Regions from separate parts of the Gordonia jacobaea genome, predicted to be linked through region 2. Evidence: predicted binding sites of a transcription regulator. Region 2 holds the regulator's gene; each other region holds the start of a gene.

Region 1 (3,276 bases), on a different contig from region 2:
TCAACGCGATGCGCTGACGAGGTTCGGATACGCGTTGTCAGACTCGACGCGCACGCAGGTGCTGCTGCGACTGCGGAATGGTGGCGCGTATCCCGCGGAGTTGGCCGAGGCGATCGGGGTGTCACGCCAGGTCTTGTCGAACCATCTTGCTTGCCTGCGGGGATGCGGGCTTGTTGTTGCGGTACCCGAAGGTCGCCGCACTCGATACGAGCTGACCGACGGCCGGATTGCCCACGCCTTGGACGACTTGCTCGGATTGGTTCTCGCGGTCGACCCGACGTGTTGTCCAACCTCCGACGAGCAGGATTGCTGCTGATGGCCGACGAGTTGGGTCTCCCGTCGGTGGGTCGGCCGTCGGTGGGTCTCCCCGATGCGAGTCGGCCGGCACTGAGTGTTGCCCGCCGGGAGTTGTTGCAGCGTCGGATTCGGTGGTTCGTCGCGGCGACCATCACCTACAACGTCGTCGAAGCTGTGATCGCGATCGGCGAGGGTGCGCGTGTGTCCTCGACAGCCTTGATCGGCTTTGGCCTGGATTCGGTCATCGAAGTGTCGTCGGCAGCCGCGGTTGCCTGGCAGTTTGCGGGTTCGGATCCGGAACGGCGCGAGAAGGTCGCGTTACGGATCATCGCGTTCTCGTTCTTCGCCCTGGCGGCCTACGTGAGCGTGGACTCGCTACGTTCCCTCCTCGGTACTGGTGGCGAGGCGCGTCACTCGTCGATAGGGATTGTCTTGGCGGCAGTCAGTTTGCTGATCATGCCGCTTTTGTCGTGGGCGGAACGTCGCGCCGGCCGTGAACTCGGCTCGCTGAGCGCGGTGGCCGACTCCAAACAGACTTTGTTGTGCACGTACCTCTCGGCGGTACTGTTGCTCGGGTTACTTCTCAACAGCCTGCTCGGGTGGTCGTGGGCCGACCCGATCGCCGCTCTCGTTATCGCCGCGATCGCGGTCCGCGAGGGCATCAACGCATGGAAGGGCGACACGTGCTGTGCACCCAGCATCGGCCAGCGCGCCGGCGAGCCCGCTGGGTGCGACTGCTGCAGCACGGAGGTGACGGGCCAGGGCGCTACCCCGAGGGCCACACCGGACGCGTCGCAGTCGGCCTGACCAGACCGATGCCACTCCCCTACGACATCGCCTCGGAGCTGAACGCGTGAGCAAACCGATCAAGATCGCCTGGGCGGTACTCGCTGCCATCTTCGTCGGTATCGGTGTTGCCGTCTTTGCCATCGACGACGCCGCGTCCCCGACTCCGGCTGATACTGCCGAAGTGTCTGATCTCGTTGTACGCCCCGACAGTCACCGCCTGTCCTCGCCCGAGCAGAGCCGGGCGCAGTTCGTGGAGTTCCTCGATTTCGAGTGCGAAGCCTGCGGCGCCGTCTACCCGATCATCGAGGACCTGCGGCGCGCCTATGGCGACCGCGTCACCTTCGTCGTCCGCTACTTCCCGATGCCTGGACATTTCAACGCCGAACGCGCTGCTCGTGCAGTCGAAGCTGCCGCCCAGCAGGGTCGGTTCGAGCAGATGTACCAGCGCATGTTCGCCACCCAATCCCAGTGGGGTGAACAGCAAGTCCCCGCTGATGACCTGTTCCGTGGCTTCGCCGTTGACCTCGGCCTCGACATGGCAGCCTTCGACGCCGCCTACAACAGCCCGGCCACGCTCGAGCGAATCCGCGCCGACGTCGCCGACGGCCTGTCCCTGGGCGTGCAAGGCACTCCCACGTTCTTCCTCGACGGGAAGCGGCTACAACCGTCCACAATCGACGAACTCACCGCCGCCGTGGAAGAGGCAGCGTCTGCGTGATCGACGTCGACCGGGACTCCGGGAAACGCTTGTCCACAAGGTCGAAAAATTGTTCGAGAATTCCTCGCCACTGTCGGTATTGTCGGGTAATGTAGAACACATATTCGACATGGCGTGGGGCGGGGGTGGCGGCACGTGAACAGCAACAGCAATCGCAACAACAGTGAGAATGGCCGTGCGCCTTCGGCTTTGGCCACTGCTGCGGTGGGGTCGGCGGATGCGGTGGTGGCGGAGAAGCTGTCACGGCTTGCCGCGGTGTTGGATGAGTTGGCTGCCGTCGATGTGTCGTTGGTATCCGATGCCGCGCTGGTGGAAGCCACCGTGGAGGCCGAACGGTTGGCGTTGCGGACTGCGGGTGCGGTCACCGATCGCTTGATTGTGGAAGCCTCCGACCGCGACCTGCCCCGCGCCCTGGGTTTCCGCGATGTTCGCAACTTCATGGGACAGGGCTTGCATATCGGTGACCCGGCGGCGCGGCATCGGGTGATCGCCGCGACCGGCTCATTCACCACGATCTGCGGCGACCGACTACCACCGTCGTGCCCCACGTTGGCCGGCTATGTCACCGAGGGTCGCGTCGCGGGCGCGCACGTGCGCGCGGTACTCGAGGTGCTCGAAGCGATCCCCGGTGAGGTGTCGGCCGAGACAAAAGCCGCCGCCGAAGCACAGATGGCCGGCTACGCGGTCCAATTCACGCCCGCCGAAATCACCAACCTCGGGTCACGATTGTTGGCGCATCTCGATCCGGATGGGACGCTGACCACCTCGAAGGACCGTAAACGTCGACGTCGCCTGTGGGTGAACCGACAGAACGCGCAACTGATGTCACGGTTGACCGCCGATCTCGATCCGATCGCCCGCGCCCGCCTCGACACAGTGTTGGATGCGTGGGCCAAACCCGGCATGAACAACCCCGACGACCCCGACTCACCGGTCGGTCCGATCACCACCGCCAATGCTGAACAGGTCGCGGCCGCGGCCCTACGCGATCAACGCTCACCCGCCCAACGCAACCACGACGCCTTCTCCGCACTCCTGCAGCAAGTACTTGAATCAGGGATGTTGGGCAACACGCATCGCGGATTACCGATCCAGGTCATCGTCACCACCAGCCTGCACGAACTCGAAGCACAAGCAGGGATCGCACAAACCACATCCGGAACACTCCTGCCCATCCACGACGTCATCAACATGGCCGCCACGACCGGGGCGAGCCAGTATTTGGCGGTCTTCGGCGACCACACCAGCATCCCGCTCTACCTGGGGCGGTCGAAGCGGATCGCGTCGCTGGGACAACGACTCGCCTCGTTCGCCTCACCCGGCGGGAAGATGTGCTCGGCACCCGGCTGTAACCAACCCGCGAGCAGGGTGCAGATGCATCACGCCGCGAAAGACTGGGCCGACGGCGGACTCACCGACATCGACCAACTCGTCCCGGCGTGCGATGTGCACAACCGGAGAGTCGGCACGAA
Region 2 (3,276 bases):
AGGCCGCGCTTGTTGCTGCGTGGCGTGGCCCCGGCCGGACTGCCGACGGCACCGCCGTCGCCATCCTCGCGAATGTTGCCGACGGCGTCTCCGCGCGCAGCGCTGCCGATGCACCAGTCGAGGGCATCGGGCTGTTCCGCACCGAGTTGGCGTTTCTCGACAGGGCGGATGAGCCCGATGTGGACGAGCAGACGCGGCTGTACCGCGACGTGTTCGAGGCGTTCGCGGGCCAAAAAGTCGTCATCAGGACGCTCGACGCCGGGTCGGACAAGCCGCTGGCGTTCATCGAGCACCCGGACGAGGCGAATCCCGCACTAGGCGTGCGAGGCAACCGCATCGGCGACGACCACCCCGACATCGTGCGAACTCAGCTCGACGCGATTGCGCGCGCGGCAGAGGAGTCCGGCACGACGCCGTGGGTCATGGCACCGATGATCGCCACGGCCGCGGAGGCCGCACAGTTCGCCGAACTCGTCCGTCAGCGTGGTCTGACGGCAGGCGTGATGATCGAGATCCCGGCAGCGGCGATCCTGGCGCCCGCGATTCTGGCCGAGGTTGACTTCGTGTCGATCGGAACCAACGACCTCACCCAGTACACGATGGCCGCCGACCGGATGTCGGCAGAACTCGCCGAACTCACCGACCCCTGGCAACCGGCGGTGCTCGCACTCATCTCGCAGGTTGCGACCGCCGGCGCCCAGCAGGGCAAACCCGTCGGAGTCTGTGGCGAGGCCGCGGCCGACCCGTCGCTCGCATGTGTGCTCGTCGGGCTCGGAGTCACCTCGCTGTCGGCGGCTCCGGCGGCGACGCCCGCAGTCGGGGCGAAGCTGTCGACGGCGACGATGGAGCAGTGCCGGGCTGCCGCCGCTGCCGCACTTGCCACCTCGAGTCCGGCACTCGCCCGACGCGCAGCTGCCGAGCAACTCGACGGCTGACGCAGACCCCGCTGGTCAGCGACCTGCGGGGCCCGTTCCGCGCATCAGACCCGGCGCATCACCGTGACGACTTTGCCGAGGATGGCGGCGTCGTCTCCGGGGATCGGATCGAAGAGCGGATTGTGCGGCATCAGCCAGACGTGGCCGTCTTTGCGCTTGAAGGTCTTCACCGTCGCCTCGCCGTCGATCATCGCTGCGACGATGTCGCCGTTGTCGGCGACATTCTGCTGACGCACGACAACCCAGTCGCCGTCGCAGATCGCGGCGTCGATCATCGATTCGCCGACGACGCGGAGCAGGAACAACGAGCCCTCACCGACGAGCTCACGCGGAAGCGGGAAGACGTCTTCGACCGCCTCCTCCGCGAGAATCGGACCGCCCGCCGCGATGCGGCCGAGTACCGGAACGAACGTGGGGGTCGGGAGATCTCCGTTGATGGCATCGGAGTGATGTGCGTCGGGAGCCTCGGAGACGTTGACCGCCCGCGGACGGTTGGCGTCGCGCTTCAACAGGCCCTTGCGCTCGAGGGTGCGCAACTGGTGTGCGACCGATGACGTGGACGTGAGGCCGACGGCGTCGCCGATCTCTCGGATGCTCGGCGGATACCCGCGCTCGCGCACCGACTTTCGGATCACATCGAGGACGCCACGCTGGCGATCGGTGAGTGTTGCCTCGGCGACGGCCGGATGGATCGGTGCCTCCTCGCCGCCTCCACTCTTCTTGCCTTCGACGCTGCGACCGTTGCCCTTGGGCGACGACGGGCCGCGTCGTGACTTCTCTGTCATCGGTTCCGTCCTTCCTGATGTGTGAAGCGGGTGCTGTTGTGAACCGGGTGCTGTTGTGAAGCGGGGTGGGGTGCGTCTTTCTTCCATCGTCTGGCGCCGACAGTAGCGGAGGCCACTGACAACATCAAACATTTGTTCGACGTGTCGCAGGACTTTGTCGGACCCCTCTGGTAGAACTCGAACATCAGTTCATCGAACGCTTGATCGACCATTGGAGGTAGCGATGACCAGCTTGATGACCAACCCGGTGACCCGCACGATTCCCAGCACGTCGAGTGCATCCGCGGCAACACCGCCGACCACCCGATCTGCAACGCCGCGACCTGCATCGACGACGCGTCCCCGAGTTCACCGCGCCACGGTGGTCAGTGGACGTGCACCGTCGAATCCCGTGCGTAGCGACGAGCTACGTGTGGCGGGGCACGTTCGAACGACTGAGTCCCGACGGACCGCCGGCGCAGACGTCATGCCGCAACCTCGGCGTCGGATCGCGTTCGATCACGGAACCTCAACGCGGCCAGCGGGCACGCGATGCGCCGGTGGCGTCGGCGAGCTGGTGGCTGCCCGTCGGCGCCGGGCAGCGTTCTTGGCGGTACTCGCGGGAGTCGGGTTGGCACTGACCGTGTGGGTGGTCGGGACCGTCGGCGCCGACTACCAGCGGGCGAGCATGCCGTCGTCGACCTCCACGCAGGTGGTCCACGTGCGTTCCGGCGAATCGCTGAGCTCGATCGCCGCACGCGTCGCGCCTGATGTGCCGCGTCAGACCGTCATCGACGAGATCATCGACCTCAACGATCTGCCGTCGAGTGGGCTGCGCGTTGGCCAACCGCTTGTCACACCCGCGTACCGCTGAGCGCTGGCGGTATTCTCGATGTCACAGGGTCCAGTCGGAAACCGACACGGTCACCGCTGCGGTCTCGCCTCCGCCGGTCGTCAGACGATCGGACCGAGCCAGACCGACGGAGCCGCTGCGTCCCGAGATCTGCACGAGGACTACATGCGCTGCCCGTTTTGCAAGAACGAAGACACCAAGGTCGTCGATTCGCGTGTCGCCGATGAGGGGCAGGCGATCCGGCGTCGTCGCGCGTGTAGCGAGTGCGGGCGGCGGTTCTCCACAGTCGAGAGTGCTGTTCTGGCAGTCGTGAAGCGCAACGGTGTGACCGAGCCGTTCAGCAGAGAAAAGGTGATGCGCGGGGTACGACGCGCATGCCAGGGACGTCACGTGAACGAAGACGATCTCGCACAGTTGGCTCAGCAGGTCGAAGACGCGGTGAGGTCGTCCGGTTCGGCCGAGATCCCCAGCAACGAGGTCGGTCTGGCCATCCTCGGCCCGCTCCGCGACCTCGACGAGGTGGCGTACCTACGTTTCGCCTCGGTCTACCGGTCGTTCGATTCGCTCGAAGACTTCCAACGCGAGATCGACGACCTCCAGGGCAACCTCACCGGTTCGCACGAAGGCGCCGACGACCTCGACACGCCCGCCACCCGCGACGACACTGTCGATGCTGCGTCGAGTCCAGCGGGTCCGGTGTCAACCGAGTCGGTCAAGAGCTCGT
Region 3 (3,276 bases), on a different contig from region 2:
GTGTAGACGGTTTGCGGCACAACCGAATTCGTTGTTCTTGCCATGGTTGCCCGGGCTGGTGCGTCGGTCAGCTGACGCGGTGGTTAGGCAGCGTCGGCCAGCGGTGGGTCGACGCCGCCCGGTGGGTCGAATCCGCCGAACCGGTTGGGGCCGGCTGGTGGAGCCGGACCTGTTGGCGCGTCCGGGTCTGTGGGTGGCTCGGGATCGGGTGGATCAGCGAGGTTCCATCGGATGTCGACCCGCCTGCTGAGGCGCACGGTGTCGCCGGAGGGCATTGCGCCCACCAGCGCGAGTTCGACCCGCCCGCAGGGCGGGTCAGGCATCGATGTCGGCGACACCATCCAGGCGCCGACTGCGTCCGCGACGATCTCGGCGTCCGCGACGATCTCGGCGTCCGCTGTACTGGAGGCTCGCGCGACGATCCCGGTATCGGCTGTGTCCGAGGCGATCCCGGTCCCGGTACCGGCCGCGCGTGCAGCCGCGGCAGCTTCGTTGCTGGCGTGTTCGGCGGCGAGGTAGTCGCGGAAGTCGGCTTTGACATCGGCGATGCGGTTGATGCGTTCGGGATTCTCCGGCATACCCGGCTTGGCGTTGAGCCGCCACGCAACCCGGCCGGCATCAGGTCCGTCGGTGATCATGCGGGTCGTGAACTGGCCGGGTTTCGGGCCGACCCGCCGATTGTGCACATCACACGCCGGCACCAACTGGTCGATATCAGTCAAGCCGCCGTCGGCCCAGTCTTTCGCGGCGTGATGCATCTGCACCCTGCTCGCAGGTTGGTTGCAGCCCGGTGCGGAACACATCTTCCCGCCGGGTGAGGCGAACGAGGCGAGTCGTTGCCCCAGTGACGCGATCCGCTTCGACCGACCCAGGTAGAGCGGGATGCTGGTGTGGTCGCCGAACACCGCCAAATACTGGCTCGCGCCACTAGCTGCGGCCATGTTGATGACGTCTTGGATCGGCAGCAGTGTGCCGGACGTGGTTTGTGCGATCCCCGCCTGCTCTTCGAGTTCGCGCAGGCTGGTGGTGACGATGACCTGGATCGGTAACCCGCGATGGGTGTTGCCGAGCATGCCGGATTCCAACACCTGGCCGAGTAGTGCGGAGAAGGCGTCGTGGTTGCGTTGCGCGGGTGAGCGTTCATCACGCAGGGCGGCGGCCGCGACTTGTTCGGCGTTGGCGGTGGTGATCGGTCCGACCGGCGAGTCGGGGTCGTCGGGGTTGTTCATGCCGGGTTTGGCCCAGGCGTCGAGCACGGTGTCGAGGCGGGCGCGGGCGATCGGATCGAGATCAGCGGTCAACCGCGACATCAGTTGCGCGTTCTGCCGGTTCACCCACAAGCGACGTCGACGTTTGCGGTCTTTCGAGGTGGTCAGCGTCCCGTCCGGATCGAGATGCGCCAACAATCGTGAACCGAGGTTGGTGATTTCGGCGGGCGTGAATTGGACCGCGTAGCCGGCCATCTGTGCTTCGGCGGCAGCTTTGGTCTCGGCCGACACTTCACCGGGGATTGCCTCCAGCACCTCGAGTACCGCCCGGACATGTGCGCCGGCGACCCGACCCTCGACCACATAGCCGGCCAACGTTGGACACGACGGCGGTAGCCGGTCGCCGCAGATGGTGGTGAACGATCCGGTCGCCGCGATCACCCGATGCCGCGCTGCTGGATCGCCAATGTGCAGACCCTGCCCCATAAAGTTGCGAACATCGCGGAAACCCAGGGCGCGGGGCAGATCCCGGTCGGAAGCCTCCACAATCAAGCGATCCGTCACCGCACCCGCGGTCCGCAACGCCAGGCGTTCGGCCTCCACGGTGGCTTCCACCAGCGCCGCGTCCGATACCAACGACACATCGACGGCAGCCAACTCATCCAACACCGCGGCAAGACGTGACAGTTTTTCCGCCACCACCGCATCCGCCGAACCCACCGCAGCAGAGGCCAAGACAGATGATCCCAAAGCCGAAGGCGCACGGCCATTCTCACTGTTGCTGCTATTGCTGTTGCTGTTCACGTGCCGCCACCCCCGCCCCGCGTCGTGTCGAATATGTGTTCTACATTACCCGACAGTACCGACAGCGTCGAGGAAAACTCGAAAGAGCTTTCGACCGCAGATTCAGGCGCTCAACAGATCGCGGGTGATCTGAAGCTGGCCCAGGTGCTGGGCCAAGTCGTGTACGACATGCAGCACCACCCACTGAGGCGTGACGGTGTCGAGGTCGACCTTCGCACGAGTTCCGCGTGCATCGCGGCCCGCAATTCCGTCGCGCACCATGCGCGTCGACCACACATCCATATCGGCGCGGACCTGCGCGATGCGTGTGACGAGATCGTCGCGCGTTCCCGTCGCGTCGAACTCCCGCGACCGATCACGGGGCAGATCCATTCCGCACCCGAAGGTTCCCAGCCACCAGCGGGTCATCTCGATGCAGTGGTGGACGATCGCATACGGCGCGTTGGAACCTGCGACCGGCAAGCTTCTGTTGAGGTCAGCATCGGTCACGCCGTCGAGCGCAGTCAGAACGCCGTCCCAGCATCGATCAGCGGTGTCGCGAGCGGCCTCAAACCAGAGATCCATCGCTATAGCGTGTCACGTTCGGATCGTCGTGATCTTGCAGGAACCGCCATCTCGGCGCAGTAACGAAGTTCGAGCCTCGTCGACGAATCCTCGTCAAGAGCGTCACATATCGACATAGTGGAGTGTGGAGTCGCAAACCGAGCGACTCCCAACGAGGAAAGGGTTTACCCATGGCACTCGACGACGACGACATCACCACCTCCAGCCCAGGGGGTGAAGGTCCTGCCGATGGCGGCTCGAATCCCGGCGGACACGACGGCGGCGCAGACGGCACCGCCTCACCCGGCGAAGGACCAGCCGACGGCGGCTCCAACCCCGGCGGACACGACGGCGGCGCAGACGGCACCGCCTCACCCGGCGAAGGACCAGCCGACGGCGGCTCCAACCCCGATGGCCACGACGGCGGCGCAGACGGCACCGCCTGAGTGACAAGCATGCTGAGCCGCTGCATCGCCACCGACCCCGACGTGTTCGCGCGTGACTACTGGGGCCGGCGACCTCTGCTCAGCCGTTCGGACGCGCTCCCCCGCGACTTCGACGATCTTCTCTCGCCGCGCAGCGTCGACGAGTTGATCGCCGAGCGCGGGGTGCGTGCACCGTTCATCCGGATGGCCAAGGAAGGCGGCCTGGTAGGCAAAGAGAACTATCTCGGTCCAGCCGGTTTCGGCGCAGAGATGCCCGACCAGGTCGATTCCGCTAA

Evidence for each region. The regulator LexA, encoded in region 2, represses DNA repair genes until DNA is damaged. The targets are predictions, from matches to a motif close to CGAACANNTGTTCG.
Region 1: the regulator LexA is predicted to act here: its motif matches at 1,898-1,911, upstream of ACRVY7_RS18065 (HNH endonuclease signature motif containing protein).
Region 3: the regulator LexA is predicted to act here: its motif matches at 2,041-2,054, upstream of ACRVY7_RS19555 (HNH endonuclease signature motif containing protein).

The regions. Positions count from the first base shown of each region.
Region 1 is NZ_CBDRLS010000005.1:260,930-264,205, reverse strand. Features, by position in the region: gene ACRVY7_RS18080 (ArsR/SmtB family transcription factor) at 1-316, shown strand, start outside; gene ACRVY7_RS18075 (cation efflux transmembrane domain-containing protein) at 316-1,104, shown strand; gene ACRVY7_RS18070 (DsbA family protein) at 1,151-1,804, shown strand; gene ACRVY7_RS18065 (HNH endonuclease signature motif containing protein) at 1,940-3,276, shown strand, end outside.
Region 2 is NZ_CBDRLS010000003.1:137,942-141,217, forward strand. Features, by position in the region: gene ptsP (phosphoenolpyruvate--protein phosphotransferase) at 1-935, shown strand, start outside; gene lexA (transcriptional repressor LexA) at 980-1,627, opposite strand; gene ACRVY7_RS11465 (LysM peptidoglycan-binding domain-containing protein) at 1,944-2,573, shown strand; partial or broken gene nrdR (transcriptional regulator NrdR) at 2,718-3,152, shown strand; gene hrpA (ATP-dependent RNA helicase HrpA) at 3,252-3,276, opposite strand, start outside.
Region 3 is NZ_CBDRLS010000006.1:83,934-87,209, forward strand. Features, by position in the region: gene ACRVY7_RS19555 (HNH endonuclease signature motif containing protein) at 84-2,012, opposite strand; gene ACRVY7_RS19560 (mycothiol transferase) at 2,115-2,576, opposite strand; gene ACRVY7_RS19565 (hypothetical protein) at 2,747-3,001, shown strand; gene ACRVY7_RS19570 (cupin domain-containing protein) at 3,011-3,276, shown strand, end outside.